Regions from separate parts of the Luteibacter yeojuensis genome, predicted to be linked through region 1. Evidence: predicted binding sites of a transcription regulator. Region 1 holds the regulator's gene; the other holds the start of a gene.
What was found. The regulator FliA, encoded in region 1, starts transcription of late flagellar genes. The targets are predictions, from matches to a motif close to TAAAGTTTNNCNNNCNNNGGCCGATAA.
Positions count from the first base shown of each region.

Region 1 (4,141 bases):
GGCATCGAGTCGCCGAAGCGCGAGGAAGTCCCGGCGCGCGCCCTCCGCGACGAAGCCGAGCGTGCCGCGCGCATCGACCAGGCCCGCGCCGCCACGGCGGCCGCAGTGGAACGCGCCGCGAAGTCCGGTGCGCCGGCCAGCGCGAATGCGCCGCAGCGCCAGTCCAGCGCCGCGCTGGCCGCGAGCGTGGCCGACGTGGTGCGCGCGGCCACCGTCGTGCCGAACAACGATGCCGCCGTGAACGGCGTGCGCGCCGAGATCAACAACCTGCGCGAGATGCTCGAAGTCCAGCTCTCCACCCTCGCCTGGAACCAGATGGATCGCGAGCAGCCGCTGCGCGCCCGCGTGCTGCGCGAGATGACCCGCCTGGGCATCGACGGCGACGTCGCGCGTGCGCTGTGCGCCGAACTGCCGCCGGGCATGACCTCCGACCAGGCCCGCTACCTGCCGTTGGGGCTGCTCTCGCGCAACATCCGCACCAGCGGACGCCATTTCGACACGGCCGGCGGTGGCGTCACCGCGCTGGTCGGCACCACCGGTGTGGGCAAGACCACCACGATCGCCAAGCTCGCCGCGCGCGCCGTGCTGCGCCATGGCGCCTCGAACGTCGCGTTGATCAGCGCGGACCAGTACCGCATCGGCGCCGGCGCGCAGCTCGAGCATTACGGCCGCTTGCTCGGCGTGCGCGTGTTCAACGCCCACGATGCCACCAGCTTGCGCAATGTGCTCCTCCAGCTGCGCGGCAAGCACACCGTGCTGGTGGACACGGCCGGCCTGGCCGGCAACGACCCCAAGCTGCAGCAGCAGTTCGAGACGCTGCGCGCCACCTCCGACGTGCGCGTCTGCCTGGTGCTCGCGGCCAACGCGCAGGCCCAGGCCATCGACGGCGCCATCCGGGCCTACGCGCCGCTGGCGCCGCAGACCGCCATCCTCACCAAGCTCGACGAGGCGCCGCTCATCGGCGGCGCGCTCTCGGCCCTCATCCGCCACAACATGCCGCTGGACTACACGACGGACGGTCAGCGCGTACCCGAGGACATCGCCTCGGCCGATGCGCGCAAGCTCGTCTGCCTCGCGGCACAGCTGTTGAAGCAGCGCAACGAAGAACCCGACGACGCCTTGCTTGCCGAACGTTTCGGCACGGCTGCGCCGGCCCTGGCTTAAGCGGCCTAACGGACCATAGACAGAAACACACGGGCAGTGACTTCCTTCATGAGCACACACGTCGATTCCACCCAGGCCGCCGGACTCAACTGGCTCGCCGACCGTCGCCCCACCCGCAGCATCGCGATCGCCGGTGGAAAGGGTGGCGTGGGCAAGACCACGGTGGCGGTCAACCTCGGCATGGCGCTCGCGATGGGCGGCCGTGATGTCCTCCTGCTCGACGCCGACCTCGCCATGGCGAACATCGACGTCCTGCTCGGCCTGCAGCCCACCCGCCACCTGGGCCACATGCTGGAAGGGGAGTGCCGGATCGAGGACCTCATCCTCGAGGCCGCCCACGGCCTGAAGGTGATTCCGGCCACCTCCGGCGCGCGGCGCATGGCGCAGCTGCCGAACATCGAGCACGCGGCGGTCATCCGGGCCTTCGACGAATACCCGCTGGCGCCGGAGTACCTGATCGTGGACACCGCGGCCGGCATTTCCGACAGTGTGTCCATGTTCGCGGCGGCTTCCGACGAGGTGGTGGTGGTGGTCTGCGACGAGCCGGCCTCGCTCACCGACGCTTACGCCCTGATCAAGGTCATGAGCCGGGAATTCGACGTGAACCGCTTCCGCATCGTGGCCAACATGGTCCGCCACGCCCAGGAGGGCCGCCAGCTGTTCGAGAAGCTGGCGCGGGTGACCAACCGCTTCCTCGACGTGTCCCTGGATTTCATGGGCATGGTCCCGCACGACGAATACCTGCGCCAGGCCATCCGCCGCCAGTCGGCGGTGGTCGACGCCTGGCCGAGCAGCCGGTCCGCGGTCGGATTCAAGAATCTGGCCAGGTCGGTCGATACATGGGGTGAACCCGAGCCCCGGGCACAGGGCCGCATCGGCTTTTTCGCCGAGCGGTCCCACTTGGGAGGAGGGCTGCCACTGTGAGCGTCGCGACCGAATATCTCGAGATCACGCGTATCCCGGCGGATCAACTGGTAAAGACCCACGCGCCGCTGGTGCGCCGTATCGCCTATCACCTGATGGGCAGGCTGCCGCCGAGCGTGGACGCAAACGACCTCATGCAGGCCGGGATGATCGGACTGCTCGAGGCCGCAAGAAATTACTCGCCGACTCGCGCGGCCAGCTTCGAAACCTATGCGGGTATCCGCATACGTGGCGCCATGCTGGACGAACTGCGCAAGACGGACTGGACCCCGCGTTCCGTCCATCGGAAGTTGCGCGAGGTCGCGGAGGTGACGAGGCAGATCGAAAACGAGACGGGTGGCGACGCCGACGACGCGGAAGTGATGAAGCGGCTGGGCATCGACGCCATGGAATACAACCAGATCCTGGCCGACGCGGCGAGCGCGCGGTTGCTGAGCCTGACGGCGCCCGAAGGCGACGAAGGCGCCGCGATCGACGTGGCCGACCCGGATGCCGCGGGTCCGGACGGATTGTTTGAACAGGAAGGCCTGCGCGACGCGCTGGCGCAGTCCATCGACGGGCTGCCCGAGCGCGAAAAGCTGGTCATGTCGCTGTACTACGATGAAGAACTCAACCTGAAGGAAATCGGCGCGGTGCTGGGTGTGAGCGAATCGCGGGTGTGCCAGATCCACGGCCAGGCCCTCATCCGCCTCCGCGCACGCATGTCGGGTTGGAAAGAAAAGCATTGACGAACGCGCAGCAGCAAGGCGGAGAGAAGTTTTGGACAAGAACATGAAGATCCTCGTGGTGGACGATTTCTCCACCATGCGACGCATCGTCAGGAACCTCCTGGTGGAGCTGGGGTTCACCAACACCCTGATCCAGGAGGCCGAGGACGGCAATGCCGCCCTGGCGGTGTTGCGCGCGCAGCCGTTCGACCTGGTGGTCACCGACTGGAACATGCCGAACATGACCGGCATCGACCTGCTCCGCGCGATTCGCGCCGACGCCGCGCTCAAGGCCCTGCCGGTGCTGATGGTCACGGCGGAGAACAACCGCGACCAGATCATCGCCGCCGCGCAGAGCGGCGTGAACGGCTATGTCGTCAAGCCGTTCACCGCGGTCACGCTGAAGGAAAAACTCGACAAGATCTTCGAACGTCTCGCTGCGGCCGCGGGCTAAGGAACGACCCATGAACACGATGCTTTCCACCGGCCACGACGTGGCTCCCGAACTGCGCGAGCTGCTCGACGCAGATGACCCGGCCGCCTTCGAGCAGGCGCTCGACAACCTCCTCCGCACCCGCGAGCAGCACCTGTTCCTGGCCCTGGGTCATCTCGCCCGCGACCTGCACGAATCCGCACGCCGCCTCGCCGCCGACATCTCGCACGACGGTGTGCCGGGCAACATGAGCGACGCGCGCAAGCACCTGCGCGACGTACTCGAGATGAGTTCGCAGGCCGCGCATCGCACGCTCGACTTCAGCGAGAAGCTGCGCCCCCAGGCCCAGGCGCTCGCCCGCCAGGCCGACGAGGTGCTGGTGCTCGACCAGGCCGACCCGGCCTTCGCCGGCAACGCCACGGCGCTGGCCGTGCGCGTGGGCGACTTCGCGCAGAGCTGCGACATCGGCTTCGGCGAAATGGTGGAGGCCCAGTCGTGGCAGGACCTCTCCGGCCAGCGCGTCGCGCAGGTCGAGGCGTTCATGGCCAAGGTCGAATCCTCGCTGGTGGAACTGGTACGCCTGACCGGCTCCCTCGCGGGCGGGGCGGCGCCAGCCGCCGACAAGGTAAGCCAGGACGAAGTGGATCGCCTCCTCAGCGAATTCGGCTTCTGAGCGCCCTATGAGCGTGGAGCTGGACAACGAGCTGCTCAACGTCTTCCTGATCGAGGCACGCGAACTGCTCGAGAGCCTGGGCGAACAGCTCGTGGACCTCGAGTCGTCGCCGGGCGACGTCGACCTGCTGAACGCGGTGTTCCGCGCCTTCCACACCGTGAAGGGCGGCGCGGGCTTCCTCGGCCTGAACCCGATGGTGGAGCTGTGCCATCGCGCCGAGGATCTGCTCAACGAAGCGCG
Region 1 is NZ_JAAQTL010000002.1:104,668-108,808, reverse strand. Features, by position in the region: gene flhF (flagellar biosynthesis GTPase FlhF) at 1-1,164, shown strand, start outside; gene HBF32_RS15365 (P-loop NTPase) at 1,213-2,088, shown strand; gene HBF32_RS15360 (RNA polymerase sigma factor FliA) at 2,085-2,816, shown strand; gene cheY (chemotaxis response regulator CheY) at 2,848-3,249, shown strand; gene HBF32_RS15350 (protein phosphatase CheZ) at 3,260-3,901, shown strand; gene HBF32_RS15345 (chemotaxis protein CheA) at 3,909-4,141, shown strand, end outside.

Region 2 (4,141 bases), 170 kb from region 1:
TACGCAGGATTGCATGGCTCCGTCGACGAGTCGGTGAAGCTTCGATCGCTATTGCGTGACGTCAACGACGCACGGCTGCCTTGGTGGATGAAGGAGAGCTCTCGTTATCAATTGGGTGGAAGGCTCGTGCAAAGCTACATTGTTGGAGAGATAACGCAGTACGTCGTACGGCCCGACGGGTCCGGAGAGGTGCAGACCACACGTGGCTCTATCCTGCGCGAGGACTTGTGGGCGTAATGGCGCCTTGAGCACAGTGCGCACAATTCCGTCCTTGAAAAAGGCAACGCCACCCTCGAGAGGGTGGCGTGCGGCCCGGCGACTGAAGCCGACGGGCGGGTGCATGGATATGGCCAGGAGGCCGTCGATGGGTCGATCAGCGCGTTCCCTTCGCGTGGTATGGGGGCTTCAGTCTTCGACGGCGGCCAGCAGCGTTCCGACGACAGCCGCGAGTGCGGCGTACAGTTCCGGCGGCACGTCGTCGCGCAGGCGGACCGCCGCCAGCAGCGTGGCGATCTGCGGATCGAGCTGCGGGGCGAGACCAAGCGCCTGCGCGCGTTCGAGCATCGACTTCACGCCCTCGGCGTCGATGCGCTGGCTGTTGCCGTTGCTGGTGGGCGAGGCGAGGCGGAGCGTGACGCTGCGTCTTGGCGACGGGAGTGCCTGGTTCATGCGCGGGCTTCCAGCAGTACCGCGCTGTATGCGCCGGTGGACACCGGCAGGCCGTGCATGCAGGCGAACTGGTCGAGTACCAGGCCGTTCTTCTCGAGCAGGCGGCGCAGCGACACGAATTCGTTCTCGAGGCGCATGACCGTGGCGGCGTGCTGCGCCCACAGGCGCACCGAGACGCGCGGTACGCGCAGCTGGATCTCGCCCTGCACGGCGCCGAGCGACGGCGGGTCGATCGCGAAGCCCACCGTCCACGGGCCGTCCTGCTCGCCCGGGCCCGGCTTGCCTTCCTCGATGCGCAGCTGGAGCACGTCGTAGCCGCGCACGCCGGCCAGTGGAATCTCGATCATCCACACGCCCGCCTGCGGCTGCGATTCCAGTTGCGCGATCTCGACCCGGGACAGTGCCGCGCGGGTATCGACGCGCAACTGGCCGACAAGTCCGTCGACGTCTTCCTCGGTCACCGGCGGTTCCGCTGCGCGTGCCTGGGCGACCAGCGGTCGCTGGGCCAGTGGCGGCGGGGTGTCGGCAGTAGGACGAGGCATCGCGATGCCCGGACGGGCGGCGGGAAGGTCGGCAAGCGTGCGGCGCAAGGCGAGCAAGGCGGCCTTGAAGTCGTCGGCCGCCGGCGTCGCTTCCTTCGGCTGGGCGAGGTGCGCTTCCAGGAAGGTGCCGCTGCGGGCAATGGCTTCCTTCATGCCCATCGGCGAGCTGACGTCGGCGGGCTTGTTGATCGCCGCCTCGAGCGTGGCCAGGGCGGCGCGCAGCGGGGCGGGAAGCAGGCGTGCGATGGGGCGGCGGCCGAGCGCGGCCAGCACGCCCAGGAGCGGGGCGTAACCGTTCTGCTGGGGCAGGCGCTCGCGCAAGCCCTGCATGGCCACGCGTTCGTCCACGTTGCCGGGCAGCACTTCCAGCTGGGGCTGGGCTCCCTGGGTAAGCACGCGTACCTGGAACTGCGGGGGCAATTGCGTGCCGGAGGCGTCGGCCTCGACGGTGAGGCCGCCGATCTCCAGCAGCAGCTTGCCGAGGTCGTTCTGGCCCATCACCCGCGCCGTGAGCAGGGTGCCGACCCGCCAGCTGTCCGCCGCGGCCGTGGTGCCCGCGGCCGCGCCGGCCCACAACTGGGCAGCGAGACTGGTCGGCTGGATGATCAAGGGGATGTCCTCCCACGGCCTGGCGGGCCCCCGGATGGGCACGCTCCTGTGAGCTAGGGAATCGGCGGATTCTTGCGAAACTTTAGCGGGTGGATGGGGCGTTTCGGGCTGGGGAGGGGGAGATGGGGGCCGAAGACGACTCAGGCTAAACTAGGCGGATGACCCAGCTTCCCTTCGAACTCCTCGCCACCGACGGCGCGGCGCGGCGCGGCCGTCTCCGTTTCGGCCGCGGCACCGTGGAAACCCCTGCTTTCATGCCCGTGGGCACCTACGGGTCGGTGAAGGCGATGACCCCGCGCGATGTCCTCGACACCGGCGCGGAGATCATCCTCGGCAATACCTTCCACCTGTTCCTTCGCCCCGGTCTGGAGATCGTCGGCGAGTTCGGCGGCCTGCACCGCTTCATCGGGTGGAACAAGCCGATCCTCACCGATTCCGGCGGCTTCCAGGTCTTCTCCCTGGCACATAAGCGCAAGATCACCGAGGAAGGCGTCACGTTCGCATCCCCGGTGGATGGTTCGAAGGTCTTCCTCTCGCCCGAGGAGTCGATGCGGATCCAGAAGGTGCTGGATTCGGACGTGGCGATGATCTTCGACGAGTGCACGCCGTACCCGGCCACGGAGAAGGTGGCCTCCGACTCCATGGAGCTCAGCCTGCGCTGGGCCGAGCGTTCGCGCCAGGCCTTCGACGACCTGCGCAATCCCAACGCCCTGTTCGGCATCGTCCAGGGCAGCACGTTCGAGCACCTGCGGCGGTGCTCCGCCGAGCGGCTGGTCGAGATCGGCTTCGACGGCTATGCCGTGGGCGGCCTGGCCGTGGGCGAGCCGGAGGCGGAGCGCAACCACACCCTCGACTTCACCCTGCCGATGCTGCCGAAGGACCGTCCGCGTTACCTCATGGGCGTGGGCCGGCCGGAGGACATCGTGGAAGCCGTGCGCCGCGGCATCGACATGTTCGACTGCGTGATGCCCACGCGGAACGCCCGCAACGGTTTCCTGTTCACGGCCGGGGGAACCCTGCGCATCCGCAACGCGAAGTTCGCCATGGACACCCGGGTGATCGAGGAGGGCTGCGACTGCTACGCCTGCGCCAACGGGTTCTCCCGCGCCTACCTGCGCCACCTCGACCGCTGCAACGAGATCCTCGGCAGCCAGCTGGCCACGATGCACAACCTGCGCCACTACCAGCGGCTGATGGCCGGCCTGCGCGGCGCCATCGAGGCCGGCGGCCTGGAAGACTTCGTGGCCGCCTTCTATGCGGCCCGTCGCTGATCGGAGTTGTAGGAGCCGCTATAGCGGCGAGAAGCCTACGGGGCGATGAAGGGGTGAGGCGGTTCTCCTCGCCGCTATAGCGGCTCCTACAGTTAGAGCCCGACATGCACGGGCCCCAAAGGGCGTGGCATAATCCACGATCTTTTTACGTGAGCGGCGCTTTTCCTTGGCCGTTCCATGACTTGCGAGAAATCCGATGAGCCTCACGACATTTGCCGCCCTTGCACAGGCCACCCCGGGCGCCGCTCCGCAGGGCGGGGCGCTGGGTCTTTCGCCGTTGATCATGATGGCGGTGCTGTTCGGCATCTTCTATTTCATGATGATCCGCCCGCAGATGAAGCGTCAGAAGGAGCACCGTGCCCTCCTGGCCGCTCTCGCCAAGGGCGACGAGGTCGTGATGAGCGGCGGCATGGCCGGCCGCATCGAGGACGTGGGCGAGTCGTTCGTCCGGGTCGAGATCGCCCCGGGCGTCGTCGTCCAGGTGCAGAAGGGCTCGATCACCCAGGTCTTGCCCAAGGGCAGCCTCAAGAAGTCGTAAGACTTCCATCCCTCACTGCGTCAGCCGCGGCCGGCGCACGGCCGCTCCCATGGAATGTAAGGCATGAGTGATTTTCCACGCTGGAAGTACGCGCTGGTCGTGATCGTGTTGCTGTTCGGCATCCTGTACGCGTTGCCGAACGCCTTCACGCCGCAGCCCGCCGTGCAGATCTCGGGCAACCGCGGCGCGGCCGTCGATGCCGCCCTGAAGAGCAAGGTCGAAAGCCTGCTCGCGGCGGCGAAGGTGCCGGCATCGTCGGTCGAACTGGACGAGAAGGGCACCCGCCTGCTGGCCCGTTTCGGCAGCGTCGACGCCCAGGCCAAGGCCTCCGACGCGCTGCGCACCGATCTCGGCGACAGTTATACGGTAGCGCTCAACCTCGCCTCCACGGTGCCGCCGTGGCTCCGCGCGATCAACGCGAACTCGATGCCGCTCGGCCTCGACCTGCAGGGCGGCGTGCACTTCCTGATGGAAGTCGACCAGAACGCCGTCATCGACGCGCAGGAAACCCG
Region 2 is NZ_JAAQTL010000002.1:278,834-282,974, reverse strand. Features, by position in the region: gene HBF32_RS16195 (hypothetical protein) at 1-237, shown strand, start outside; gene HBF32_RS16190 (flagellar biosynthesis protein) at 406-669, opposite strand; gene fliK (flagellar hook-length control protein FliK) at 666-1,820, opposite strand; gene tgt (tRNA guanosine(34) transglycosylase Tgt) at 1,979-3,091, shown strand; gene yajC (preprotein translocase subunit YajC) at 3,288-3,629, shown strand; gene secD (protein translocase subunit SecD) at 3,693-4,141, shown strand, end outside.
Region 2: the regulator FliA is predicted to act here: its motif matches at 1,879-1,905, upstream of fliK (flagellar hook-length control protein FliK).